3 regions of the Laceyella putida genome follow, and region 1 is predicted to be linked to each of the others. Evidence: riboswitches for the same ligand, from Rfam matches in the RefSeq annotation. Region 1 holds a riboswitch; each other region holds the start of a gene.

Region 1 (9,723 bases):
ACAAGGGTCTTTCCATACTTTGACCGGGTGTATCTTCCAAACGGCATGTGGGATGTCATGTGCACACTTGGCCAAGAGCTGATTGCCGGAAACATTACACCGGACCAATTCTCCGCAAAAATGAAGGAAGAAGTCAACCGGTTGACCAGCCAACAAAAAAATAAGCTGTTTTTTCCAAAAGGGGGGAGAAACCAACCCCCTTTACCATCCAAGCCAAGGAGGGTAAGACATGCAAAATGGGGCTGCCAGGAACGTGAACACGGCCATCATGCCAGATGCGCCAATGGCAAAACCGCTCAAAAAAAGGAGAACATTAACATCGACCTTCTGGATCAATTTCATGTACGTACCGGCATTATTGCTGTTTTGCGTATTTATTTTTTATCCGTTTTTAAAAGGGATCATGATCTCATTTACAAACTGGGACGGCTATTCACAAGCCTCCATCTGGGTCGGCCTGGATAATTACAAAAGAATGTTCGATGACCCGAACATCGGCACGGTCGTCAAAAATACGTTCATCTACGGACTCGGAAGCACGTTTTTTCAGAACCTGATTGGACTCTTGTACGCACTCTTGTTAAACCGGAGCATTAAAATAAGGGGACTGACCCGAACGATCGTTTATTTGCCGGTTGTTATCAGCCCGCTCATTATGGGGTATATTTGGTATTTCATTTTCCAACTTCATGGCGGTGCGCTTAATGACATCATCCTGCCGTTCCGTGATGAACCGATTAATCTATTGGCTGATCCGGAAAAAAACGTGTGGATCATTACCTTTGTCAACACTTACCAGTACTTGGGGATTGCGATGTTCATCTATCTGGCGGGCCTGCAATCGATTCCCAAAGATTACTATGAAGCGGCCGATCTGGACGGCGCTTCGCAGTGGGGCCGTTTCTGGCACATCACCCTGCCGATGCTCGCCCCTTCCATCACGATTAATATCGTCTTAAATGTGATCGGTGGCATGAAACTGTTTGATGTGATTGTGGCGATGACCAACGGGGGCCCGGGTTATGCGTCACAATCGCTGTCAACGATGATGTACCAGATGTACTTTGCCCGCCAGGACGCGGGATATGCCGCTTCCTTGGGCAACCTGATGTTTGTGCTCATCAGCGTCATCAGTTTGGTCTCTCTCCTCTATTTAAGAAGAAAGGAGATCGTGCGATGAATGGAAAAAAACAAAAAAAGTGGCTGCTGGCGGCGGCGGTGTTCATCAGCGTCTTCCACATCGTCCCACTGTATTTGCTGGCCAGCACCTCGTTTAAGAAGGACAGTGACCTCAGTTCAAAATGGGTGTTTCCTGATTATTTGTATCTCGACAATTTCAAAAATGCTTGGGAAAATGCCAATCTTGGGACGGCGTTTGTCAACAATTTCTTGATTACTGTCATTGCCTTGTCGCTTGTGCTGGTCATCGGGGCGCTCGCTTCTTATCCGCTGGCCAGATTTCAAACAAAATTAAACAAATTCATGTACGTGTTGTTTATCTCAGCCCTGATTGTGCCGCCGTTAACGATTCTTGTTCCGTTATACCAATTTATCGTCGAGTTGGGCGGATTGAATTCATACTGGGCGATCATCGCCCTGCATGTCACGTTTAACTTGCCGATAACCATCTTTCTTTACACCGGATTTATCAATACCATCCCGCGCGAATTGGACGAGGCGGCGATGATTGACGGCGCCTCTAGAATCGGGCTTTTCTTCCGAATCATTTTGCCCTTGTTGCAACCGGTTACGGTGACGGTCATCATTTTGACCGGGGTGACAATCTGGAATGACTACCAATTCTCGGTATTCTTCCTGCAAAACAGCGAGATGGCGACGATTACCGTGGCACTGTCAACATTCTTCTCCATGTTCAACAACAACATCGGCTGGGTGGCCGCCGGTTCCTTGCTGGGCATGTTGCCGGTCACGATTCTTTATCTCTTTTTGCAAAAATACTTTATTGAAGGCATGTCAGCGGGAGCGGTCAAATAAAAATTGAGTGGCCCGAACCATCATGCGACGCGCATCAATGGGACGGGCCTTCGCTTTTGCCATGCACTCTGTCCAAAACAAAGAACCACAGCCCGTTTCGCCGTGGTTCTTTGCGCAAACCTTTATTCCCCAGGTTCCGCCCGCGCCTGTTCAGCCGCTTGCACCATGTGTTTCAGTGCGGCCAGCGTTTCTTCCGTTCCTCTCGTTTTCAAGCCGCAATCGGGATTCACCCAGAATAACTCAGGTTGAATGACAGACAGCCCTTTGCGGATGATATCCGCCATCTCTTCCACTGCCGGTACCCGTGGGCTGTGAATGTCATAGACCCCCAATCCGATCCCTTTGTCATAAGATTCCTCGGTGAAGGCATGGATTAACTCACCATGGCTTCGCGAAGTCTCCAACGAAATCACATCCGCATCCAGCTGGCTGATCACGTCGATGTGATGATGGAATTCACAATAGCACATATGGGTGTGAATCTGCGTCGCATCGGCAACAACCGACGTCGTGAGACGAAACGCCTGAACGGCCCAGTTGAAATACGCCTGCCATTCTTCACGTTTTAGCGGCAAGCCCTCAAACAAGGCGGGTTCGTCCACTTGGATGATGCGAATTCCCCGCTCTTCCAACGCCGCCACCTCTTGCCGAAGCGCTCTGGCCAGTTGAGCCGCCACCTCTTGCTGCGGAAGGTCATCCCGCACAAAGGACCAATGGAGAATGGTGACCGGTCCGGTCAACATACCTTTTACCGGTTTGGCCGTCAACGACTGTGCATACTCGGTTTCCTTGACCGTCATCGGCTCCACAAAGGAAACATCCCCATAGATAATCGGCGGCTTGACGCAACGCGAACCGTACGATTGCACCCATCCATTGCGGGTAAAGGCGAACCCGGCCAATTTCTCCCCAAAGTATTCCACCATATCGGTCCGCTCAAATTCGCCATGCACCAGCACATCGAGTCCCAGCTCTTCTTGCCATTCGATCCACTGCTTGATTTCCGCTTGGATGAACTGCTCAAACTGGGAATCCGTCCACTCGCCTTTTCTCCAGCGTTGCCGCGCTTGCCGCACTTCCCGCGTCTGGGGGAAGCTGCCAATCGTCGTCGTGGGCAGGAGCGGCAGGTCAAGCTCTTCCCGTTGCGCCGCTTGGCGTATGGCAAAGGGCGAACGCGGAGGTTGCGCCGTCCCAGCCGCAGGCACCGATCCGGCGGAAGGGAGACGATCGCGCAACTTGCCCAATCCTCGCAAACGCGCTTCATTCTCGGCAAACACATCCGCCACCGTTTCGGCCCCTTCGTTAAAGCTGGTCGTGAGCCACACCACTTCATCCAATTTCTCGTCCGCAAAGGCCAGAGCCGCTTTCAACTCCGGCGGCAACTTCTCTTCCTTGCTTGTCGTCACGGGCACATGCAATAAGCTGCAAGCGGGCTGAAGCCAAATGCGCTCCGGCGGCACCACCGTCAACACTTGTTCCAGCACTTGCCGTTTTTCCCGCAACGATGCGCGCCACACGCTCCGCCCATCAACGATCCCGACACCCAACACTTTATCCGCCGGGAACCCCGCCGTCGCCAAGGCCTGCAGATGCACTCGCTCCCCATGAACGAAGTCCAATCCAATCCCTTGCACGGGGAGTTGCAGCAAGGCTTCATAATGGGTAACGGAATCGAAATATGTTTGCAACATGATCGACAGCTGTGGCGCGGCTTGATGCAAACGGCGGTAAATGGCGGCGACGGCGTTCATCTCTTCCTGGTCAAGGGAAGTGACGAGAATGGGTTCATCCAATTGGACCCACTCCACCCCCGCCGCTTCCAACTCCCGCAGCACTTGTTCATACAAGGGAAGCAATTTGTCCCAGACGCGGGCTAACTGCGCTTCATCGATCCCTTTGCACAACTTGGCGAAGGTATAAGGTCCAACCATAACCAGCTTGCCTTTGACACCGCACTTTTCCCGCGCTTCAAGATAATGCGCCAACGGTCGGTTCTCGGTCAGGGCGAGCCGATCTTCATTCCACTCCGGCACAATATAATGATAATTGGTGTTAAACCACTTCGTCATCTCACAAGCGACGGCAGAATCGCTTCCCCTTGCCATGGCGAAATACTGCGCCAGTGACACCTTTCCCCCTTCATAACCGAAGCGCTCAGGCACGAGGCCAAACATCACCGCCATATCCAGCACATGATCATAATAGGTGAAGTCGCCGACGGGGATCAGCTCGATCCCTTTCTCTTTTTGTTTTCGTATATGCTCAAGTCGCAACGCTTCCATCTGAGACAAAAACGCTTCTTCTTCCAACTTACCCGCCCAATACGCTTCAAGGGCTTTTTTCCATTCCCGATTGACGCCGATGCGCGGATATCCCAAGTTGCTGCTCTTCATCCCTTTGGCCTCCTCTGGATGTTCATAATAAAAATAGGCATTTCTAACATGCGAAGGTTAGAAATGCCTAGCTAAGGTTCACCAAAGAGAACTCCTCCTGTGAAAGCAGCCATGTTCTAACACCTCCCTATCTTCCGTAGGTCAAGCAGTGTTGCCAGAACAGGCAGGTCTCCTGACTTAAGGATCCGCATCAGTTGCCGGCCTTCCCGGCATCGCACCAGTGGCTTCCATGGCAACCAACTCCCCTATCACAGTGGCGGGACCGTGTCGGATTTGCACCGAACTTCCCTTTTCATCCTTGCCCAACGCAAGGAACCTGTTCCCACAATATGAGATTATTGAAAGCTTGAATCCTATTATATTTATTTTTTCGCAATTACACAACCATTTTAATTCGAATTGAAACAACCTTCTGCCAACCTTGACAAACCAAACGGATAGAGATAAATTTAATTTAGTACAATTTAATATAGATAAATCAATAGAAGGAAGGAGACAACCATGAGTATTTACACATTTTCCGTGACAACAACCAGAGGGGAACAAAAATCATTGGCCGATTACAAAGGCAAAGTGTTGTTGATCGTCAACACAGCCAGCCGATGCGGATTCACTCCGCAGTATAAAGGTTTGCAAGCTTTATACGACCGCCATAAGGAGTTTGGGTTTGAAGTGCCATGCAACCAATTCAACAATCAAGAGCCGGGTACGGATGAAGAGATTCAAAGTTTTTGCGAACTGAATTTCGGTGTGACTTTCCCTTTGTTCTCAAAGATAGAGGTGAACGGGCCAAATGCGCATCCACTGTTCCGATATTTAACCGACAATGCCCCGGGTTTTTTGAACAAGGAGATCAAATGGAACTTTACCAAATTTCTCATTGACCGTCATGGAAAAATAGTGAAACGCTATGCGCCAACCACAGCCCCGGAAAAAATAGAGAACGATATCAAGCAATTGCTCAATGATGTTGAATAATGGCGCAATTTACGTTCTGATGCCCTGATTCATGCTAAGGTTATTTCCTTGCCGCGTTTTTTCCGACGGAATCGTATATTACCCCACCCGATTTATCACTGCACTAGGGCGTGTCTGATAAATATATCGGCGGCTCCAAAACCGTTTTCCCATTCGCTTCAACGGAACCTCAACGGACAAGAAACAGATGATTTAAATGCCCATTCCTCCCTCTTGGCATGCCCCATGGCATGCCATTTTTTGTTTCTCAGTGCCTATCGCTGCCATCCGCAAGATATATTCTCAAAAAAAGGATTGAATCGCCACTCCATATCTGCTAGCTTGGATTGAGGTGGTCCATTGGCGGCGGATCTGAGTCCCATGCCCAACCGTCCTTTGTCAACAAAAGGTGAATTTTTCAAAATAAGAGAGATGAAAACAATGAAACAAACTCATTCACTGAAACAAAAAATACGCCAGTTTCTCATCATTTTAGTGCCCATCCTTGTCACGCAACTGGCTCTGTTTGGGATGAATTTCTTTGATACGGTCATGTCCGGCCATGCCGGCCCCAATGATTTGGCCGGCGTGGCGATCGGGTCCAGCCTTTGGAGCCCGATTTTCACCGGGTTAAGCGGGATTCTGCTTTCCTTGACCCCCATCGTGGCCCAGTTGATCGGGGCAGAGCGAAAAGAGCAAGTGCCGTTTAAGGTAATCCAAGGCGTTTACTTGGCTTTGGCGATCGCCGTCACCGTCATTCTGGGTGGAGCCCTTTTGCTTGATCCCGTCTTGGACGGAATGAACCTGGATGCGCAAGTCCGCACCATCGCGCACGACTATCTGATTGCGCTGACCTTTGGCATTGTGCCGCTGTTTGTCTATACGGTTCTGCGCTGTTTCATGGATGCGTTGGGTCAGACACGGATCACGATGGTTATCACGCTCCTCTCCCTGCCCATCAACGTCGGATTAAATTATTTGCTCATCTTTGGCAAATTCGGCTTTCCCCGCTTGGGCGGGGTGGGAGCAGGATATGCGACGGCCATCACCTATTGGTGCATTGCCTTTATCAGCTTTTTGGTGATCACCCGGGTCATGCCCTTTGCTGAGTACCGCGTATTTGGGCGATGGTTTGGCATCGCCCTATCCGCATGGAAAGAACAATTGAAAATAGGGGTGCCGATCGGCTTCTCAATATTCTTTGAGACCAGCATTTTTGCCGCCGTCACCCTGCTCATGAGTGAATATGACACAGCCACCATCGCGGCCCACCAAGCGGCGTTAAACTTCGCCTCTTTTCTCTATATGGTGCCCTTGAGCATCGCCATGGCCCTGACGATTGCCGTCGGTTTTGAAATCGGGGCCAGAAGGGGAAAAGATGCCCGTCAATACAGCTTCTTGGGTATCGGCATAGCCGTCATGATGGCGATCGTTTGCGCGGTCGGGCTGCTCGTCTTCAAAGAGCAAGTGGCCGGCTTGTACACCACCGACCCCACCGTATTCGAATTGACCAAGCAATTTTTGCTCTACGCCATTTTCTTTCAGCTGTCCGATGCGATTGCCGCTCCCATCCAAGGGGCGTTGCGCGGTTACAAAGATGTCAACGCCACCTTTTTGGTGGCTCTCATCTCATACTGGGTCCTGGGCTTGCCGATCGGGTATGCGCTGGCAAAATTCATGGCTTTGGGCGCATTCGGCTACTGGATCGGCTTGATCTCCGGGTTGGCCTTTGGCGCGATGTTTCTATTGGGGCGGTTATTGCGAATTCAACGGCACCATTCCTCAGCGGTTACGACCAACCAACGGCATTAACCATCATCCCAAGCCAAAGCGACACGATGAAGCCCGGGTTGCTTTGGCTTTGACAACCCCGCACTTCGCCAATGCGGATTAATGTAGAACCATGCCGTATCCCGTCTCACCCATCTTTTTCACAATGGAGGAATAAGTATGAATGTTACCGCATCCCAGCACATTCAATCATTAAAACTAGGCATCTTCAATGAACTGACCCAAACGAAACGCCGTCTGGCTGTCCTGGGGAAGGATCTGATCGACTTGAGCGTCGGCAGCCCCGATCTGCCCCCACCCGATTTCATCAAGGAGGCCCTCATCCATTATGCGAAGCAAGATGATGCGTATGGCTATACGTTGGGAGCCCTCCCCAGCTTTCATCATGCGGTGGCCTCCCTGTATGAGCGGCGTTACGGTGTCTCTTTGCAACCGGAAACCGAAGTGTTGCAGTTGATCGGTTCCCAAGAAGGATTGACCCATTTGCCCGCGGCCCTGATCAACCCGGGCGATGTGGTGCTCGCTCCGGACCCCGGTTACCCCGCCTATGAAGCAGGCATTCGTTTGGCCGGCGGTCAGCTCGTTCCCATGCCGCTTTGTGAAGAAAATGGCTATTTCCCGCGGTTGGACTTGATTCCATCCGAGATTGCCGAACGGGCCAAGCTGATGTTTCTCAATTATCCCGCCAATCCCGTCACCGCAGTTGCCACCCTCGATTTCTTTAAAGAAGTGGTGCGATTCGCCAAAAAGCATCACATTCTGGTCGTTCATGATTATGCCTATTCGGAGTTGACCTTTGACAATCATCATTCCCCCAGCTTCCTGTCGGTTCCGGGAGCGAAAGAAGTGGGAGTGGAGTTTAACTCCTTGTCCAAGACATTCAGCATGGCCGGGTGCCGCATCGCTTATATGGTGGGTCATCCGCAAGTGATCCGGATCTTGGCGACGGTCCATTCCAATACGCACTATGGGATTTTCCAGCCCATTCAAAAAGCTGCCGAAGTAGCCTTGACTGAGGGTGAAGCATATATCAGGGAGATGAATCTCACTTATCTTAAGCGGCGGGATGCCCTCGTCGCCGAGCTCCATGCGTCCGGTTGGCGCGTCACGTCCCCGCCCGCCACCATGTTTGTCTGGGCCCAAACGCCAGGCAACCGACCGTCGCGGGAATTTGCGTTTCGCTTACTGGAGGAGGCGGGTGTCGTCCTTACACCCGGGCAAGCTTTTGGGGAAAACGGGGAAGGCTATGTGCGGATCTCGCTGGTCCAACCCGAAGCACGCCTACGCGAAGCCGCTGCCCGCATCGGGACTTTTCTGGCCCAAGCACCCTCGGCTCTGTAAACGATATGACAAAGCCCACTTCTCTTATCGGAAGTGGGCTTTTAATAATAGCGAGTTTATGTAAAACTAATTGAGTTTTTGAACAAGTTCCACCAAATCGTTAAGGCCGCTGATGAGGGCGGAAATCGTGACGGCAATCGCAGCGATGTGCCCGTAGTTTATTTGGAATTCGCCAATTTTTTTGTTCAGTTCAATCAGTTTATCTTTGTCTAACTTTCCTCGTCTTAATTGTTCTTCAACCTGCATGGATGCGTTGAGTTCGAGGTCAATGGTCGGGACTTTTCTGAAAAAAGGCCTTGAATATAATCGCTTTGCTGTTTCCTCTTCTGTCATGTAAGACGATAAATTTCGAATTTCACGGCGGAATTGTTCAAGACATTCGCTCCAAACCCTGCCCTGTTCCATATCTACAGAAATCGTATTCATTCATTCTTGCACCTCATTATATAGAATATAGCATGAATTATATTATATCAGAACAGTATAAGAGTAAAGAGACCACGATCGCTCTCCCCCACAACGTTCATTCGAATCCAACTTCGCTTTTTTCTCATGCACCAAGGACACAAATAGAGGAAAGTTTACGAATAAATAAGTGACACCTTCCCAAACGATTACCCTTGGAACAACAAAAGCTACCCTTGGTCGGGGTAGCTTGTTTTTTACGAAGGCATGGGGGTCGGTGTCGGTTTGGCGTATCCATCCCTGTACTTTTGATCAATGTATTGCCGGATCTCTTTCACCGATTTCCCCTCTTGTTTCAACTTGGCTGACTCCACCGCAATGTCCATGCAGGTGCCGCATTTCGTCCCATGCGAGTCCCAGACGATCTGCCCGTCTTGTTTGATCTCATGGATAAAGCAATCCAGGTTGCTCTCATGACCGGCGCTTTCCCCGCATCCGCAATAGCATGGAATCCATTTCAGCACATCCGCGTTCAGCGCGGCGATTTGGTAGATTTGGGCCACCTTGGGGTCCAGCCCGTTCACAAACGACGGCAACGTTTTCACTCCCGCCGTCGTTTCGCGGGCATCGCCCATCATCTGCTGTTCATTGGCATGATCGGCGGGATGGTGGGGTTGCGCCTCTTCCTGCGCACCGCAACCGGCCAAGCCGCCAACGATCATGACTGTCCCCATGGACAAGATTAACTTTTTGCGAATCATGTTTCTCCTCCTACCGTTGCACAAGCAAATCATCTGGTCTATCACTGATCTTTTCTCCATGATACCACAAAAAAACACCC
Region 2 (9,723 bases), on a different contig from region 1:
CCAACGTTTTGCTGCCCGTCGTCAGCATAACCACCCCTTTTCGCCGCGCGGCCGCTTCCGCCGCCTCCTGATAAGAGGACACGGTTTCGATCAACGGATGCCGCGCCGCCCGCCATTCCGGCCGCTCATAACGCAGATAAGGGACGCCGGCTGTTTCGGCCGCCGCGATGGCATTTTTCGAAGCCTCTTCCGCAAACGGATGACTGGCGTCCACCACCATGTCGACGCCCCGCTCCTGAAGCTCGTGCAGCATCTCGTTTGCCGTCAAGCGACCCACCCGCACCGGAATCTCCGCTTCCCGCAAGCTTTTGGCGGCATTCTCCGTCACCACCGACGCCAAGAGCGGGTACCCTTCCTGTTTCAGGGCACAGGCCAGTTCCCGGGCATCACTGGTGCCAGCCAAGAGAAATAGCATGGTTTCTCCCACCTTTACGCATGATGATGTCCATGATGATGATCATGATCGTGGTGATGTTGGTGGTGTCCAGCCGCGATCGCTTGTTCCGCCAACGCTTGCCAATTCAATGCTTGCCCATGCGCCAATTGGTGGACCCGGCGTTGCCAGATGGGGACAAGGCCGTCATCAAATCCGAGGTAAGGCACCATTTCAGCGTGCACACCTGCGCTCTCTTCGTTAAACTGCCGAACCATCTTCTCCATCCGTTTGATCAACACACCGGTAAACAAGAAATACGGCAACACCACCACCCGCTTGGCTCCCAAGCGGACACACCGCTCCAGCCCGGCTTCCATCCGCGGATCGGTCACGCCGATAAAGCAGGCTTCCACCCATGGGACGTTAAGGCGTTCCCACAGCAAGCGGGCAATCTTATACAAGTCACTGTTGGCTCCGGCATCGCTTGAACCGCGTCCCACCAGCAAGATCGACGTCTCTTCCGCCTCATTCGCGCCCGCGGCCTGCTGGATGCGCGCCTCCAAAATGGGCAGGATCAATTCATCCACTTCCAGCGGCCGTCCATAAGTGAAGCGCACATGGGGATATTGCGCTTGCGCTTCATGCAGAAACAGTGGGATATGGACTTTGGCGTGCCCCGCCATGAACAGCATTAACGGGACGACCTTGATTGAGGTGGCGCCCCGCTCAACCGCCCGTTTGACTCCCGCTCCCATATCGGGCTCCGCCAATTCCAAAAAGCATGTCTCCACAATCGGTTCCGCAAACTGGGGAGCCATCTTTTCGGTGAAGCGCAACAACTCACGGTTTCCCTCGGCATCACGGCTTCCATGGCCCACAAACAAAATCGCTTCCATCTCGTTCTCTCCCATCTATTGTTTTAGGGCGTGTCCGGCGATTCATGCAGTCACTTACGCTCTAATCGCCGCAAGCCAGCGGTTCAATCGTGATGTTGCCCTCGGTGTACCGAAATCCGCCAATCTCTTCCACGCGCTTGAAAAACTTGTGAAAGCGCTCATTGGAATCAGCCTGTTCTTTATAGGCACGCACCGTTTGTTCCACCGCCGTGATCAACTCATCCGGGGTGAGCCCCTCCGCCACCCGTTTTGCCACTTCGGCATTGCGCCCGATTTTTTTGCCTCCCAAGAACAGGTCGAACGAACCGCGGCGATACACAATCCCGATATCCTCCGTCACCGCCCCATAGCAGGCCATGGCACATCCGTTAAACCCGATTTTCAACTCCTTGGGCACATCCAGTCCCCCAATCCGCTTCTGCAACTCCTGCAACTGCGGAATCGACTCCCCTTTATCGCCATCGCAAAAATCGCACGCCTTCAATTGCACCACATCCCCCACCGGCTCCAACAAGAGACCCGCTTCCGTCAACTGTTCCACTACCCGCTCCGGATTGGCGGTCGGCACTTTTAACATCAAGCGATGATCAGGCGTATAATGAATTTCCCCTTGGTCCCCCGCCACTTCGGCCACGCACCGCATCTGCTGCGGCGTCATTTTTTTCTCGGCCAGTCCGGGGGATACCGCCACCTCAAAGATCGAAGCGGAGCCGGACTCACGGCTCTCCCGCAACATCGCCAACGCTTCTTCCGCCACCGCCACCGGACTCATCCCCCCTGCCGCTGCCGGCTGGGACATCATGGACTCCAGGGCCCACGGCTCCGCTTCCGGACGCAGGCGCTCATGCGGTTTCAAAGGCTGCACCACCTTGTCCAGGGTATATTTGCGTTGGTAGCCGCGCGGCGTGATCATCAGACCTTCGTACACAAACGTGCTGCCATTGCCGATCAGCACCGTTGTCAGCATGCCGATCTCATGCTCCAGCATTTGGCTGAGGGTGGTCAACACGATCTCCTGCCGCTCACGGTACGCGCTCTTCACCAGCCCCACCGGGGTCTCCGGAGAGCGGTGCTTCAGGAGAAGCTTTTGCGTTTCGACAATTTGCCTCGTTCGCCGCCCACTTCGGGGATTGTACAAAGCAATGACGAAATCCGCCGCTGCCGCCGCTTCGATGCGTTTGGCAATCACTTCCCATGGAGTCAAGTGGTCGCTCAAGCTGATCGTGCAGGCATCATGCATGACCGGCGCCCCCAACAAGGAAGCGCAGGAATTGATCGCGGATATGCCCGGAATCACTTCCACTTCGATCCCCGAGTCAGGCCGCCAGCCTTTCTCAACCAACACTTCGTACACCAATCCCGTCATCCCGTACACACCCGCGTCCCCGCTGGAGATGACCGCCACAATCTTGCCCGCTTCCGCCAGCCTGACCGCTTCCTGCGCCCGGCTCACCTCTTCCGTCATCCCCGTGCGCACGATCTCCTGGTTCGTCAACAGCGGGCGGATGAGATCAACATAGGTGTTGTACCCCACGATCACTTCGCTCTCCATGAGCGCGGCCCGCGCCCGCCCGGTAATATGCTCCGCATGCCCAGGTCCAAACCCAATCAGCAGGATCTTGCCAACTGAACGATTCATGCAACCACCCCACCACCAATATGATTGAATATTAATTATTTTAAAAATGTTCAATCTAAAAACACGACGTCATACCCGCCAACTCCGTCCGCATGCACTTCACAGCAAAATAAAAAACACCTTCCGCTCACCCAAGCAGAACGTGTTTATAGGTCGCATCCAACCACAGACAACCAAGCAGGCCTTCCCAAAATGGACACATCCCACCTGCCGTCGTCCCCTATAAACACCTCCCCATCCGCGTAGGTCAAGCGGTGTTGTCAGAAAAGGCAGGTCTCCTGGCTCATGGATCGTCGTCTTGAATCGGCATTTGGCCTTCCCATCATAAAGTACAGTGACCAAATCCAGACTCCCCATTTACAGTGGCGGGACCGCGCCGGCCTTTCACCGGTCTTCCCTCTTCGGGAGCGCATGCAAGCACTCCACCTTTTCCCGTTGTTTATTCATTTTCGGGCAAAATCAATCTATTTATAGTGTAGCCTATTACTCTTTCAATTTTCAATTTTCTCACTAGCTATGGCGGGGGATGGACTTGCTTTTTTATTCGGATGCTACTTCTATCTTAGTTATTCTCAGTTGATTGGCAGTTTTAATCGGAAGGGGGTTTTGGTAGAATACCTCACTCGTCGATTCCTAAGTTTTGCTAAACAAACGTTCCAATCATCGGCCCCGAAATCATAAAAACGGAAAATATCGTTTGCAGAAGAGATATAGCCGACTGAGCCCTGTTCATCCGACACATGCATCTTAAACAATTTCATTCCAGAAGTCTGTGCGAATTGCGATAAGATAGTAGTTGGAAAATATAACAATCAAGAAAAACAAATCAGGAAACAGAAAAACCATTGAAAACTCTAGATTTTCCATTTTGATTTACAAAAGTGTGGTTTCGTAAACCATATTATTACTAAATCATAGGAATACTTCAGTCGAATCTCTTTTTTTGTTTAGAAAACCCGAAATTAATTCATAAATCATGAATTTAACAACTAATTTAATTGGGAAGCTTAGACTAACAAAAATTTCAGTTATATTTTCTGGCTTGAGCAATATAGGAAACGAATCTTTTGGTTTAACCCTGACAACATCGCTTCTTCATCAAATAACCTTCTTTTCCTGGGAGTTGTTCATATTTTCTAAGAAAACATTCATTGTACCATGATACACCCCGGCTTAATCGCCGTTTCTCTTACGTATGAAATCAGCGGATTCAGCCCATCCCTCCCCTTTAAATGAGCAGAAATTAAACGACTTGAGTCACATCCTCAAGCCTTTTCGCATTCTTAACCCCAAAGAAAAAAGACTACCCCCATTCGAGTTAGTCCATTAATGCGCTTTCAATTCTTTATGTACCGCCACCCGTTTGGCCGTCATGGTTCTTCTGCTTGACAGGCTGGACAGAGGCCGTACATCTCCAGCCGATGCGATTCGATGCTGTACCCGGTCGCCTGAATGACTTCACGTTCCGCCATTTGAAGCAAGGGGTACTGGAAATCGGTTATTCTGCCACAGCGGCGGCAGATTACATGATCGTGCTCCATCATATTGGCATCGAACCGGCTGGAGGCATCGCTGTAGGTTAATTCCCTGACAAGACTGGCCTGTTTAAACAAGCGCAAGTTGTTGTAAACCGTCGTTGCGCTCATGTTGGGGTAATCCTTTTTCAGCGCTTCATATATATCGTGCGCTGTGGGATGATGAGTGGATGACAGCAAATAGGAAAGAATGGCGTTTCGTTGCGGCGTCATCCGCACCCCGATTCGTTTGAGCGTTTCGATTGCATCGACGTGATGATTGTTCTTGATGCTCATCTCCCCCTTCGCCAAGGGCTACACCATGTTGACCAACCGCCGATCCTTTCCGGATAAACGGTTGGTCCCGTCATTCCTGTCGTTCTTATTTCACAAATGGGCTCAAATCAATGTTCAATCCTTTGGCCAAGCGTTCGCCATACTCTTTGTCGGCCCGATAGAAGTTGCAGATGGCCAGTTTTTGTGTATATTCGTTCACTTGCGATAAATCATTCACCAGATTTTTGATCAGATTTTCCCGCTCCGCTTCCGTAAAGGCCCGATAGCGTTCTCCGGCTTGCTGAAAATCCAGGGTTTTGAAGATTTTTTGGCGACCGGCCACCCCTTCCAGCGGGGTTTCACTTTCCAAATAAGCCGGATCGGCTTTGGGGCGATCCTCATAGCGGTTGGGCTCGTAATTGACCGGACTGATGTCGGTGCGGGTCTGCATGTTGCCGTCCACTTGATAATTATTCACTTTGGCATACGGGCAATTGATCGGCAAGTTTAAGTAGTTCGGTCCGATCCGGTGGCGCTGGGTGTCCGGGTAAGAAAACAAACGCCCTTGCAGCAGCTTATCTTCGGAAGGTTCGATACCGGGCACCAATGCGCTTGGAGAAAAGGCGGACTGTTCCACCTCCGCAAAGTAATTTTGCGGATTGCGGTTGAGTGTCATGCGGCCGACCAGTTGCAAGGGATAGATGTCTTCCGGCCAAACCTTGGTGGGATCGAGCGGATCAAATTCAAACTTGTCCATATCTTCAGGCGGCAGGATCTGCACATACAGGTCCCACTCGGGATAATTTCCCTTGGCGATGTGCTCATACAAGTCCCTGGTCGCATGGTTAAAGTCTTTTCCTTGCACTTCACGGACCTCTTCGGCAGTGAAGTTCCTTACCCCCTGCAACGGTTTCCAATGATATTTGACATAAACGACTTTCCCTTCCGCATTCACCCATTTGAAGGCGTGCACGCTGAACCCTTCCATTTGCCGGTAGTTGGCGGGGGTGCCGTAGTCAGAAAAAAGCCAAGTCATCATATGGGTGGATTCGGGCGTTAACGACATGAAGTCCCAATAGCGGTCAGGATCCTGAATATTGGTGTCGGGAGCCGGTTTTAAGGAATGAACCATATCCGGGAATTTGATGGCATCGCGAATGAAGAAAACGGGCAAGTGGTTCCCGACGATATCATAGTTGCCTTCTTCCGTATAAAATTTGGTTGCAAAACCGCGTGGGTCACGGGCGGTTTCGGGCGAACCCGTCCCATGGATGACGGTGGAGAACCGGACAAATACGGGCGTTTCTTTCCCCACTTCCTGCAAAAACGCCGCCTTCGTATATGCTTTCATGCTATTTGTCACTTTAAACACGCCATGGGCGCCGGCCCCACGGGCATGGACCACCCGTTCCGGAACGCGTTCGCGGTCAAAGTGGGCCAATTTCTCGAGCAAATGGTAATCTTCCAACAGCGCGGGCCCTCTCCGGCCCGCCGTGCGGGAATTCTGATTATCTCCTACCGGTGCCCCTTGGTTGGTCGTTAAGCGTTTTTGATCCATTTATCCACAACCCCTTATAATTATTATATATTGATCATTACTCTCATTTAATAATAATTCTAAATAAGGGAGGGCGCAAGATCTTTTTTGACAAAAAAATAAAACCCCCGGGCCAATGCCACCTGAGGTTTCCGAACGAACACTCCCAACACTTTTTGTCCAAGCACAACCGGCGATCAGCCATTCATCTTGAAATGGCAATCACCCTCATTCTCTGCAATTATTTTTATGTACTGATTCCTTTGGCTTAACAGCCTTTCCATGTATTTGGCCAAAAACAGCTTATCGGCAATGTTTCCCAACCAGCCCAAAGGGGATGTGTAATCAAAGATATCGATCATTTTGGTTCCGTTCCCACATTCCAAAAAAATATGCTCATGCCTGAATCTCTTGAAAGCTCCGCTAACCATTTCATCCACAAAGTACTTGGGGGGGTCGAATTCCGTGATTTTGCTGGTCAAGCGCTGTTTAACGCCAAAATGAACCGCTTCCCAAGTCACGCTTTGCCGCAAACCGATCAGCCCCGTTGTGACTCCGGCGACGGCCTTTTCTTCGGTATGGAAAACGGACTGCATATGGACATCGATACTTCGGGCCAAGTCAAAACAGGTCTCAATCGGAGCGTTTATGTAGCATTCTATTTTAATGACAGGCATCTCATTCACTCCCCAAGAATTGATTACAATCCGATTAACCATCCCAGGACCTAGCAATCATTTTTCAAATACATAAAGCTTTCCATTCTTCGGTGTGCCAAGCTTGGGTCCTTTAAACCCCCTCTTTAGCAACTCTTTTCTCAAAAACATCATCACCACACCATGGCTCACAATGAGCACATCTTCCTGGCTTTGGGACAATATTTCATCCAAGACAACCTTCACTCGCCTTTTCACATCCGTTATGCCTTCCAATTGTGACTTGTGATTGAAGAGCCACGCCACCCGCGCCAAAACCGCCCACATGAAAAAAGGCAATTTCATATCCCTCTTAATAAACGGGTAGACTGAAATCTCTCTTAACTCTTTCTTTTTTATGATCTTGCCGTCATAAATTTTTCGCGCCGTTTTTTCGGCTCTTGGCAAATCGCTTGCGAAACATCGTTTCCATGCTACGCCTTTCAAATCCACTTCGCCTTCTTCTATGTCAGCGACATCGTATTCTTCAAGCCATTTAATCAATTCTTTTTGTGTCACCCATGTATTTTCCGGGTATCCCTTCTTCACTTTAAAATGGCGAACCAAACCTATTTTCATGCATTTCATCCTTTCTTCAATCGCTGCCAATCATCATCATTTTACCCCTTTATGAAACCATTGATTTATTCGAAAATGAGCATAATATTATATCCTTCGCATCAAACAACCCTCTATCGATAGAATCAACTATTTTATATAATTAATTTAGACCGTATTGTGAATATACTTAATTTGCAGAGATCTAGTGGAGGGATCATTTTGGTCAACAAACGCTGGTTCTATGCCTTGGGCTTCTTCACCTTTTTGTTGATTATGGGCGCCTACGTGATTCCGTTCATCCCCCAATTTGTCGTGCCTTTATATGAAGGGGATGCCGTCGCCAACCAAATCAGCTATATCAACTACTTGTTAACCTTGATCGCCACCTTGGCCACGATGGGCGGGATCATCTTCTCCGTATACAGTTTCTATCAATCCTCGCGCGTGCCCAACATGGTGAAAGAAGAGGTGAACCGCAGCATCCAACAACATAAAGAAGAACTGGATGAAAAGTTGTTAAAATCACTCAAAGCGATGATGATTTTATCCGAACACTCCATTCTCGGACAAGAACTTTATCCGATTTCACTGGAATCCAAACTCGAGCGGATCGAAACCGCTGAAAAAGAGATTCCCGAGCTATGGGGCATGAAATATTACAAAGCCTTGATCTATTGGTACAGCCCGCACGCCAAACAGAGTGAAAACCGGCAAAAAACGTTAAGCCTGTTAAGCGATCACTGTGTGAAAAATCCCGATCATGTCGATGCTTGGATCGAGATTATCGATTGGTACCATCAGCGGGAGGACCATGTTCGCGCCTTAACCAATCTGGAAACGCTCCTGCGCCGGTATCCGCACGCCTACAAGATGGCCGAAACCCGCCTGCAACATGAGTTGAACACCGATTTGCGCAAGTGGCGCACCAGCGTCATCGAAAAAGCCAAATTAAAAGAGATGAAAAAAGAAGGCGCCAATCGGCAAATCCTCGAGCGCTTCACGATTGAGGAGCTCAAGGAGTACATCAAAGAAAAAGCGGCAACAGAGGAATCTTGTCCAAGCTCTCGTACAGCGCATTGCGGCAGAAACTGAAAAAGAAATCGGATGAAGAAGAGTAAGAAGTTCAGAGGCATGGAACGTTTGTGATAGCCACTTCATTATTTAATAGTATGAATTCATTATTTTGAATGTGTAATCAATCAATTATATAATATTTCAACAAACATCTTATTAGGAGGTGTTTTATTGCAAAAACAACTCATCGCCAGCCTTTTAACTTTAAGCTTATTCACCCTTCTGCCACAAGCCACTTATTCGGCCCAGCCTTTTTCTCATGAGCAAACGCAACAAACAGCGGATCAAGAAGCCGACCGCAGTTTATTCAATTCCGAACACTATGATTTCGTGAAGTACTCCAAAATCGGCACCCTGCTGGATGGCCTCTCCAAGCAGAGCAACCGGATCAAAGTGGAACGAAAAGGGAAATCCGCGGAGGGTCGGGACCTGTATGTGGTCACCATCTCTGAACCCTCCGCCAAAGGGAAATACGGGCACTATAAAGCCCTGCGCAAACAGATGTTTAAAAACCCCGAGAAAGCGCAAGCTTGGGTGGATAAACATCCGGATTTCAAAGTGCCGATCATGATCAACGCCTCCATTCACGGCACGGAGTTTGTGGGCAGCGATACCGCACTGCAACTGATCAAGCGATTCGCTTTGGATCATGATCCAGAGACTGAACAAATCCTCAAAAACAATATTCTCATTTTCAATGTGGTCGCCAATCCGGATGGCCGGTTCCATGCCACTCGCTTCAATGGAGCCGGGATCGATTTGAACCGCGATTTTATCACGCAATCCCAACCGGAAACGAAATTGGCCGTCGATTTGATTACCGAGTGGAACCCCATGGTGCTGTTCGATTTGCATGGATATGTGAATGGGTATGACCGATATCCCGGATTGATTGAACCTTGTACTCCACCGCACAATCCCAACTATGAATATGATTTGTTCAGCAAGTGGGCACTTCAACAGGCAACCGAGATGGAAAAAGAGATCGTCGCCAATAAACAACAATACTCTTCGGACTTGTACAAAAACATGTCAGGAACTTATATCCCCGCCCGTCCATTGCCGGGTCAAGACAGTGAGGGATGGGACGATTACCCGCCGATCTTCACCCCAATGTATGCCATGTACCATGGGTCTTACGCCTATACCCTCGAA
Region 3 (9,723 bases), on a different contig from region 1:
AAGCCCAACCCGAGTGAAGCGAACAGGAACAACAGGGCGACAAGGAGGTAAGAGAAAAGATCACCCGTGAACGGCACTTGAAAAACCCAAGTCCCCACCGCAAACACGATAAAAAAGTCCAATGTGGCGATGATCATGTAGGGAAGCAATTTCCCCAAAATGAGCTCAACCGATCTGAGCGGAGAGACAACCAATTGTTCCAACGTTCCCCGCTCTTTCTCCTTGACCACCCCAAGCGCGGTCATCAGTGTGGTAATAAAGATGAGGACGAGTCCCATCAGGCCGGGAATCATATGATAAACGCTTTTGAGATCCTCGTTATAGCGCACCTCGATCTCCGGTGCCATAAAGTCCGGATTGGGAAGCTGGTCCGTCAGCCTCGCCTTTTGTTCCTCTTGCCGCTCATTCAACTGCTCCGACAATTGCGTCTCAATCTTCTCTTTTACCTGGCTTGCCACTTGTGGCGGAATCATCGTTCCACCCAAATCCAACTTCACCTCGGGCGCTTTGGCTTGTTGCCACTCCGCCTCCATCTGTTCTTTCATCTCTTCCATATTCTCTTGCTGCAAGTCCCCCAATGCCTCATTTAACTCCCGCACAACGGATTGGGCTGAGAATAAACGGCTCCCATCCACCCAGATGCGCAGTTGTTCGTCGGCGTTGTCAGGGGAAAGATCATATGCTTTGGGAATGAGAATCACCGCATCCGTCGTCCCTTGCTTGAGTGCTTCTTCTCCCTGCGCCTGTGTCGCCTCCCGCTCAACAATGCGCAGATCCCCATTCTTCTCCATCTGCTTGATTGCTTTGCCGGCCGCTTCATTCCGCGCCTGGTCCACTATCATCACATTGGATACATTGACATCAAAGTTCACGGCATAGCCAAAGGCAACCAACCATAAGACAGGTAAAACAATCAACATGGCCAACGTGCGGCGATCCCGTTTCAACTGAATAAACTCCTTGCGGATCAACGCGCCAATCCGTCTCCACATAGCAATGGCCCCCTCCATTCAGTAAGTGATTACTCACTTTTATTTTAGGGAGCCGGAGCGAAAAAGGCAACAACGAAGTGAGTGGTTACTTTATTTTTTGCGAAAAATAACCTCCCCCACCCCTATCCGGGGAAAGGGAGGTTTCGCATGTTACACCCACGTCTCTTTAAACTGCTCTTCTTTAAAGCCAACCGTCACTTTGTCGCCATCGGTGACGATCGGGCGCTTGATCAGCATGCCGTCGGACGCGAGCAAGTCCAGCTTCTCCGTGTCGCTCATCTCTTTCAACTTCTGCGACAAGCCCAACTCGCGGTATTTCTGCCCGCTGGTGTTAAAAAACTTTTGGATCGGCAGGCCGCTTTTTTCTATCAACTGAGCCAACTCGTCCTTGGATGGTGGCGCTTCGACAATATGGATTTCCGTTACGTCGATGCCATGCTCTTCAAAGAATTTCTTTGCTTTGCGGCAAGTCCCGCATTTGGGATACCAGTACATCTTTAAGGCCATCTTCATTTTCCTCCTCTGCATCTCGAACCGACGATGGGCTTCTCCAACTCATTTGCCCTCATTGTCCGTGTGAAAGACACGCCCACCCCGCTTATATTCTACATCAGGCACCCCAGCCCGCACATTGGCCACACGGGCCACGGTGAAGAAGAAGTCCGACAATCGGTTGAGATAGCGCCGCACTTCCTCGTTCGCCTCTTGTTCCCGACACAGGGTGACGACCAGCCGCTCGGCTCGCCGCGTCAAGACACGGCATACGTGCAACGCGGAAGACAGTGGAGAACCGCCCGGCAAAATGAAGCGCTCCAAGGCCGGGCACTCCCGCTCATAACGGTCAATCCACGCCTCCAAACGGGTGACCATGGACGCCGTCACTTTGTACTGCCGATTTTTTCCCGCTTGGGCTAAGTCTCCCCCCGCATCAAACAATTCATGTTGAATCTCCGTCAAATCCCGAATCAAGTCCGCATGCAGTCCGGCGTCCATCCGCACAATCGCTTCGCCGACAAACGCATTCACTTCATCCACCGTGCCATACGCTTCAACACGGATATCGTCCTTTGGCACACGTCCGCCAATCACACCGGTCTTGCCCTCATCGCCCGTGCGGGTATAGATTTTCAACTTGTTCGCGCTCCTCTCCGTTTTCCCTTGTTCCGGCCGCCGTCAACAGCACTTGCGGAACGCGCAACAGGGGATGTTCAATCAAAATCGGTGTCATCCCATATACCTCTTCCACCATTTCCTCCACAATCACCTCATGCGGTGTCCCTTGCCGCACGACTTTGCCCTCTTTCAGCACCACCAGGCGATCACAATATTGTGCGGCGAGATTCAAATCGTGCAATACCATGATCACGGTCAATCCACATTCCGTTTGCCACCGTTTGACCCAACCCAGTAATACAAACTGATATTTCAAATCGAGATAAGCGGTGGGCTCATCCAGCACCAGTAACAGCGGCTCTTGCGCCATCGCCCGCGCCAAGGAGACCCGTTGCTTTTCGCCGCCGCTGAGTCGCGCGAAGATCCTTCCTGCCAAGTGCTGGCTGTCCGTCTCCCGCATCACATGGGCGACGACCTGTTCATCCCGTTCGCTCAGCCACGGCCAGCGACCCAGATACGGATGGCGACCCATCTCCACTATTCCTTTGACAGTGAAATAGATTTCCCCTACCTCTTCCTGGGCCAACATGGCAATTTGTCGCGCCCGTTCTTTGACGCTCATCTCCGCGAGCAACCGGTCGCGCAACCATACCTGGCCGGCGTCTGCTTTCATCTCCCCCACCAAGCATGAAAGGAGGGTGCTCTTGCCGCTTCCGTTGGGACCGAGGATGCCAATCATTTCGCCCGGCGCCACCGCCAGGCTGATCCCTTGCAGCACCCAGCGGTCGCCCAATCGCTTGCTGAGCTGTTCCGCCCGCAACAACATGGTCTTTCCTCCTCTCATCCACTCCATTTATGCTGATGCCTGCGCAAAATGGCCGCAAAAAAGGGGGCTCCCACAAACGCGGTGATCACGCCGATCGGCAATTCGCGCGGCGCGAGCACCACTCGGGACAACGCGTCCGCCCAGATGAGAAAGATCGCGCCGGCCAACAGGGAAAGCGGTATCAGCGTGCGGTGATCACCACCGGTCAACATCCGCATCATATGGGGGATGACCAAACCGACAAATCCAATCATTCCGGCTACCGATACCGCCGCTCCGGTCATCAGGGAAGCGAGCAGGATCAGTCCCAAGCGGACCTGGGTGACGGACAGCCCCAAATGAGTGGCGGAACGATCTCCAAGCGCGAACAGATTCAGCTCCCGACTGAACAGCCAGCAAAGGACAACCCCTCCCAGACTGAACGGCAACACCACTTCCACGTGTTGCCACTCGCGCAACGCCAAACTTCCCATCAACCAAAACTGGATCCGGTTCAACTCCTCGGGTGACAAGGAGATGAGCAGGGTGAGCACCGCCCCGAAAAAGGACTGCACCACCACCCCCGCCAGGATCAGTGAAGAGACCTGCAGTTGCATGCGGATGCGCGCCAACCGAAGCACGAGCAACACGGAGACGGCCGCCCCGACGAAAGCGGCCAGCGGCAACGCCCACTGGCCCAACATGGTCAGCCCCCAACCGGTGATCACCACGAGCGCGCTGCCGACGGAGGCGCCGGACGAAACGCCCAAGACATAAGGATCAGCCAGCGGGTTGCGCAATAACCCTTGAAACACGGTGCCCGCCACCGCCAAGGTTCCCCCGATCAACGCGACCAGGATCACGCGCGGCAACCGCAGTTCCCAGATGATGACCTCATCCGTTCCCACACTGGCCCCATCCCCGAGCGGCAGGACATGGTGAACGATCACCCGCCAAACGGTCTCCAAGCCAATCTCCGTGCTCCCCACCGAAACGGCGGCCGCTAAGGAAAAAAGAAGGCAGAGGATGAGTCCTCCGCCCCAAGCCAAAGCCCGCGCCTTTCTCACTTCTCTTCACCAAATTTCTCCGGATAAAACTGCTCGGCCATTTCTTTGACCCCTTGGAAGATCCGCGGTCCCGGACGGTTGGTCAAATTGGGGTCCACGGCATAGACGCGCTTCTCCTTGACGGCATTCACGGTTGACCAGCCTTGGCGCTTCATGATTTGGTCTGTGCTTCCATAAGATGAGATGATGATATCAGGATTCCATTTGGCCACTTGCTCAGCGGACACCTGTGGCCAGCCTTTCAGCTCCGCCGCCACATTCACCCCGCCCGCGGCCAAGACCAACTCATTCATGAATGTATCGCCACCGACGGTAAACAGCGTCGGATCCAACTCCACAAACACTTTCACCCGTTTCTCTTTGGGCACATCCACCACTTTGGCATAAATGTCGCGTTGCTCTTTTTGCAGCTTGGCGATTAAGTTGTCCGCTTCACGAGCCGCATTGGCCGCCGTGGCGACGATCGCGATCGAGCGGTAGATGTCTTTGATGTTCTTGGCATCCAATACGATAACCGGGATGCCCAGCCTCTTTAACTGATCCAATGTCGCTTTGTCATTTGCCCCGTTGGCCAACACCAAGTCCGGCTTCAACGCGACGACTTTCTCCACATTGATCTTGAAATCGCCGACTTTGGGCAATTTCTTCACGGCTTCAGGATAGTTATCATTGGTGGTCACGCCCACCACCTTTTTATCCAATTGAAGCGCATAAGCGATTTCCGTATTGCTTGGCATCAGTGAGACGATGCGCTTTGGCTCTTGCTTGACGGTCACCTTGTTGCCCGCTTGGTCCTTCACCTCGACCGGATAGTCCACCGCCCCCGGTTTGACCGGCGATTGGCCGCCAGCCGTTCCCGATGGAGCGGAAGGGCCACAGCCCACCACGCTGAGCACCAGCAACACACTTAAGCACAGCAAGCCAAAACGTTGTTTCCACATCGATGTCATGAATTCTTCTCCTTTCTTGATGCGCACGTGAAAAACCTGTGCATCCCGATGGGCACAGGTTGGAGAAGAGCATGCGAAAAAGACGCGGGATTCAACTGCCCGCACGCACGCGTCCCTCCTTAACCCTCGAAGGAGAACGCAAGTGGACGTTTGGAAAAGGCAGGTCTCCTGGCTCATGGTTCATCGTCCAACTGCGCCTTCCCATCGTGATGTCACGACAGTGGCCTTCACCTGTTGCAGTTATCCTCCCCATTGACAGTGGCGGGACCGCGCCGGATTCGCACCGGACTTCCCTCTTGGCTCTCTTTATGCAAGAAAGACCTTTTCCCCTATTCACTTCGTTCGTTATCATTATAATGGAAAGGGAAATCCGTTGCAATTTTAGGCATATTAACAAAGTTCACCAACACAGGAGGAGCGATATGAACCGTTACCCATTTGCGCTTGACCTCGGCAAAGAGGATCGCATCATCCGTGGGGACCTATTTTTACCGGACACTGTGCCATCGGCCCCCACTGTGCTCATCTGTCATGGATTCAAGGGTTTTAAGGATTGGGGCTTTTTTCCCACATTGGGACAGAGACTGGCGGAAGCCGGCTTGGCCGCCATCACCTTCAACTTCTCCATGAATGGGGTGGGGAAAGATCTTGAACACTTTACTGAACTGGAAAAATTCTCGCGAAACACCTTCAGCCACGAACAAGAAGATCTGGTTTTCTTGATTGAAGCCCTCCGGCAGGGGGCTCTTCCGCAAGCGGAGCGGTGTGACCTCACCCGGTTGGGGATCATGGGACATAGCCGTGGCGGCGGCAACAGCTTGCTGTACGCGTTGGATCATCCCGACAGGGTGAAAGCCGTGACCATCTGGAACAGCATTCACCGGGTTGACTTCTTCTCGCCCGAGTTGATCGAAGAATTGCGGAACAAGGGTATCTCCCATGTCATCAACGGAAGAACCGGACAACGCTTGCCGATTCGGCGCGAAGTGTTGGAAGACATCGAAGCGAACCGTGAACGCTTCGATCTGCTCGGGCGCCTTCCCCATCTCAAGCAACCGCTGTTGCTCGTCCAAGGCGACCAAGATTTGCCCGGACTCTACGAAGGGGCGGTACGGATGGCCGAAGCGGCGCCGCAGGCCACTCTTCATGTGATCCAGGGGGCGAACCACACGATGGGCGCCGTGCATCCGTTTGCCGGAATGACCCCGCAATTGGAAGAAGCGATTCGGGTAACCGCCGATTTTTTTGTGCGGGAGTTGGGATAAACACCAACACAAGAACTCCGATCGCGAACCACAGTCCTTCCATGTCCGCAAAATAGGCCCGTTAAAATGGACGAATGGGTTAAACTAGAAGATAGACGCAACCGAAAGGAGAACGATGATGACCGTAAGCCATCTCAAACAAGTACAACTCCATGTGGAAGGCATGTCTTGCCAACATTGTGTGCGGGCGGTGGAGAATACCGTCAAGGAGGCGGGGGCGGAAGCGCAGGTTGACTTGGCCAACCGCCGCGTCACCATCCATTATGATGAAAACAAAGTCAGCCTCGACCAGATCAAACGCGAAATCGAGGAACAAGGCTACTCGATCGCTTAAATTCAGGAAGCAGGTGGAATGAATGGAACCGCGACAACCGGAAGAACATCACCCATGTTCCTCTTCAACCGAACGGAAAAGCCACCACTCCGAAAAAGTGAAAACCAATCTGACCTCCCGCCTTAACCGCATTGAAGGACAAGTGCGCGGGATTAAGAAAATGATCGAAAACGATACCTATTGCGATGATGTCCTCAACCAGATCGCCGCCGTGCAATCCGCCTTGAACAGCGTCGGTAAAATCCTGTTGGAAGGGCACTTGCGCAGTTGCGTTACAGAACGGCTCCAAGAAGGGGACACCCAGGTGATAGACGAACTGCTCGTCACCGTAAAAAAACTGATGAAATGAACAAAGCGGCTTTCTTCATGCAGAAGAAAGCCGCTTGCGCTTGCTGACAAAGTGGCCCCGGAGTCGATTTTGAGTCTCCGTTTCCCACTTTTTCCTTTGTTTTTTCACCCCCAGGGTACAGGCAAAAATCTTCCTCCTCTCAGGATGTGTCATGATCATGATCTCTTACAACCGCGGGTCGATCGGTTCCGATTCCAAGGCCATGACGCCAAACGCGCACTCATGCACACGATAGAGCGGCTCCTTTGCCACAAAACGCGCAAGCCCCTCCAGACCCAAGGCAAATTCGCGCAAGGCCAGAGACCGTTTCTGCTTCAGACCCCGTTTGCGCAAGCGGGTCAAGTTGGCTTCCAGCGTGTAGTCAGGTCCGTAGATGATCCGCAAATACTCCCGTCCCCGGCATTTGACCGCGGGCTGGAGCAAGCCGTGCTTGGTGGTGGAGATAAAGGAGAGCGGCTTGACCACCATTCCTTCACCGCCCGCTTCCGTCATCTCAAGCCACCACGCGATCGCCGCTTCCACTTCGGCCGGTTGGTTCACGTTGACCACACGATAGCGGGTGGCCAGGAGAACCTCCGTATCCTGCTTGCATATCCTTGCAATCGTCTCCATGTGCCACAGATGATCATGGTCGCTATAGACCCGCCCCTCTGTCGCCAACAGGTGAAACGGAGCCAGCTTATAATCGGCCAACCCCTGAACACGCCACGAGTAACGCCGATACGCTTCCACGAAACGCCGGCTGTTTTCGCGCTTCTCTTGGAAACGGGACAAAAGCGCCTCCGCATGCCGTCCCCCGGTTACCGCTTGTTGCAACAGCGATACCGCCCCATTCAAAGCGAAGCGGCTCGCCGACCCCACTTTGGCATACTGCTGCCGGATTAACTCCTGCGCTTTGGCCGACCAAGGCATCAATTCGCAATCGAGGCACACCCAGTCGGTCTTCAGCTCATCCCACAGTCCCGCTTGGGTGATCGACCGTTGCAACCGCTCCAACAACGCTTGTTCCACCGACACATCCTCAAAAAAACGTCGGCCCGTACGCGTATAGATGATGCCCCAACTCGCTTCCGCCACGCCAAACCGCTCCAAGGGCACTTGCTTATTCCGGCAAACGATGACCACCGCACGCGATCCCATATGCTTCTCTTCACAAATGACGCGCAACACCCCGCGTTGCCCGTAGTACCGCAAAGCCTCTTCCGGATGTTCCAGATATCCGGGTTGCCCGGATGTTTCCGATGGGGACATCGTCGGCGGAAGGTAGATCAGCCATTTGGGATCGATCGCAAACCGGCTCATCGTCTCCAAGGCGGCCGCGGCTTGATCCTTGTGAATGTGCACAGGACTCGCGAGCAAGCGGGTTTGAATGCGGTCTTTCCTTACATCCTCCACATCAATCCTCGTCCCGTCCTGTTTCATCACCGAATCATCCGCCGAAACCAACGGCCGCACCGGTTCAGCATACACTTGCCGCGCCGGGACGGATACCAGTTCATTCTCCGGATATCGAAAGGCCGTCAGTTTCCCGCCAAACACGCATCCCGTATCAATGTTGAGCGTCCGGTTGCACCAGATGGGTTCCGGAATCGGGGTGTGCCCATACACGACCGTCGCCCGCCCGCGATACGATTCCGCCCAGTTCAACCTTACAGGCAGGCCAAACTCATCGGTCTCTCCCGTCGTCTCACCGTAAAGGGCGAAATCGCGGATCACACTGGAAGCCCGCCCCTGATACTCTTCTTTCATTCCGGCGTGGGCCACAACCAGCTTGCCGTCATCCAGGACATAATGGCTGACCAACCTTTGCAAAAACTGCCGCATCTCCTCGATCCATTCCGGCGATTCCCTTTCCAATTGGGCCAAGGTGACTTCCAGCCCGTGCTTGACTTGCACTTGCCGCCCATTCAATTTCTTAAGCAACTTGACATCATGGTTGCCCGGCACACAGAGCGCCTTTCCTTGCTTGACCATGCTCATCACGAGGCGCAACACGGACGGGCTGTCCGGACCGCGGTCAACCAAGTCCCCCAAGAAGATGGCTCGCCGCCCCACCGGCGGTTCAACGCGAATGTCCGCGCCGGTTCCCGTTACACGGTAACCCAGCTTCTCCAGAAGCTCAACCAGCTCCGCATAACATCCGTGAATATCCCCAATGATGTCAAACGGTCCCGTCTCTTCGCTTTTATCCACCCATGGGCGTTCCCTTACGATCTCCACTTGCCGCAACTCTTCAGGCGTGTGCGCTTTATAGATATAACGGAAGCCTTCCTGTTTCAAGTCCTTCAGTGATCGCTTCAGCGCTCGGTGTTGCCGTTTGATCACGTGCGGCGCCAGTTTCCTTTCCCGCATCGCATTATGTTGTTGGCAGACGCTTTCCGCCACATCCATCACCAAAGCGACGGGGATCATGTGATATTTTTTCGCCAGGGCGATCAGTTCCTTGCGCCCGTCGGGTTGGACGTTCGTCGCATCGATCACCGTCAGCCGTTTCCGTTCCAACCGCTTCGCCGCCACATGGTGCAACACCTCAAACGCGGCCCGGGAAGCCGATTGATCACTCTCATCATCGCTTACCATGGCGCGAAAGAAGTCGGAGGAAAGCACTTCCGTCTCCTTAAACGCCCGCATGGCAAAGGTGGATTTCCCTGATCCCGATGCGCCGATCAACACCACCAGCGAACATTCCGGTATCTTCCATTGCATGATGGTCACCTCTATGATTCCCTCGATTCCTTCGTCAATCTGTGAATAAACCTTTATCCGCCGCGCTCCAAAACCGCTTGCCAATGACTTTAGAAATCATATGTCGTCAGTCGGTTTGCCGCTGAAACACCGCCATCTGCGT

What was found. Region 1 has a riboswitch for cobalamin ahead of metE (5-methyltetrahydropteroyltriglutamate--homocysteine S-methyltransferase). Riboswitches for the same ligand answer to the same signal wherever they lie in the genome.
Region 2: another riboswitch for cobalamin. It lies ahead of cobJ (precorrin-3B C(17)-methyltransferase); the one in region 1 lies ahead of metE (5-methyltetrahydropteroyltriglutamate--homocysteine S-methyltransferase).
Region 3: another riboswitch for cobalamin. It lies ahead of ACFQNG_RS12425 (ABC transporter substrate-binding protein); the one in region 1 lies ahead of metE (5-methyltetrahydropteroyltriglutamate--homocysteine S-methyltransferase).

The regions. Positions count from the first base shown of each region.
Region 1 is NZ_JBHTBW010000045.1:30,702-40,424, forward strand. Features, by position in the region: gene ACFQNG_RS13295 (ABC transporter substrate-binding protein) at 1-465, shown strand, start outside; gene ACFQNG_RS13300 (carbohydrate ABC transporter permease) at 359-1,180, shown strand; gene ACFQNG_RS13305 (carbohydrate ABC transporter permease) at 1,177-1,995, shown strand; gene metE (5-methyltetrahydropteroyltriglutamate--homocysteine S-methyltransferase) at 2,118-4,388, opposite strand; cobalamin riboswitch at 4,534-4,723, opposite strand; gene ACFQNG_RS13315 (glutathione peroxidase) at 4,890-5,366, shown strand; gene ACFQNG_RS13320 (MATE family efflux transporter) at 5,787-7,157, shown strand; gene ACFQNG_RS13325 (aminotransferase class I/II-fold pyridoxal phosphate-dependent enzyme) at 7,296-8,477, shown strand; gene ACFQNG_RS13330 (hypothetical protein) at 8,544-8,903, opposite strand; gene ACFQNG_RS13335 (PCYCGC motif-containing (lipo)protein) at 9,140-9,643, opposite strand.
Region 2 is NZ_JBHTBW010000011.1:33,154-42,876, forward strand. Features, by position in the region: gene cobK (precorrin-6A reductase) at 1-415, opposite strand, end outside; gene ACFQNG_RS04535 (sirohydrochlorin chelatase) at 430-1,272, opposite strand; gene cobJ (precorrin-3B C(17)-methyltransferase) at 1,334-2,911, opposite strand; cobalamin riboswitch at 3,163-3,356, opposite strand; partial or broken gene ACFQNG_RS04545 (MFS transporter) at 3,558-3,708, opposite strand; gene ACFQNG_RS04550 (Fur family transcriptional regulator) at 4,282-4,722, opposite strand; gene ACFQNG_RS04555 (catalase) at 4,808-6,259, opposite strand; gene ACFQNG_RS04560 (SRPBCC family protein) at 6,436-6,915, opposite strand; gene ACFQNG_RS04565 (histidine phosphatase family protein) at 6,973-7,512, opposite strand; gene ACFQNG_RS04570 (hypothetical protein) at 7,714-8,586, shown strand; gene ACFQNG_RS04575 (M14 family zinc carboxypeptidase) at 8,740-9,723, shown strand, end outside.
Region 3 is NZ_JBHTBW010000040.1:49,546-59,268, reverse strand. Features, by position in the region: gene ACFQNG_RS12450 (ABC transporter permease) at 1-992, opposite strand, end outside; gene ACFQNG_RS12445 (arsenate reductase family protein) at 1,143-1,499, opposite strand; gene ACFQNG_RS12440 (cob(I)yrinic acid a,c-diamide adenosyltransferase) at 1,548-2,123, opposite strand; gene ACFQNG_RS12435 (heme ABC transporter ATP-binding protein) at 2,095-2,931, opposite strand; gene ACFQNG_RS12430 (FecCD family ABC transporter permease) at 2,946-3,977, opposite strand; gene ACFQNG_RS12425 (ABC transporter substrate-binding protein) at 3,974-5,032, opposite strand; cobalamin riboswitch at 5,069-5,267, opposite strand; gene ACFQNG_RS12420 (alpha/beta hydrolase family protein) at 5,350-6,192, shown strand; gene ACFQNG_RS12415 (cation transporter) at 6,311-6,526, shown strand; gene ACFQNG_RS12410 (metal-sensitive transcriptional regulator) at 6,549-6,875, shown strand; gene ACFQNG_RS12405 (polynucleotide kinase-phosphatase) at 7,041-9,581, opposite strand; gene ACFQNG_RS12400 (3' terminal RNA ribose 2'-O-methyltransferase Hen1) at 9,688-9,723, opposite strand, start outside.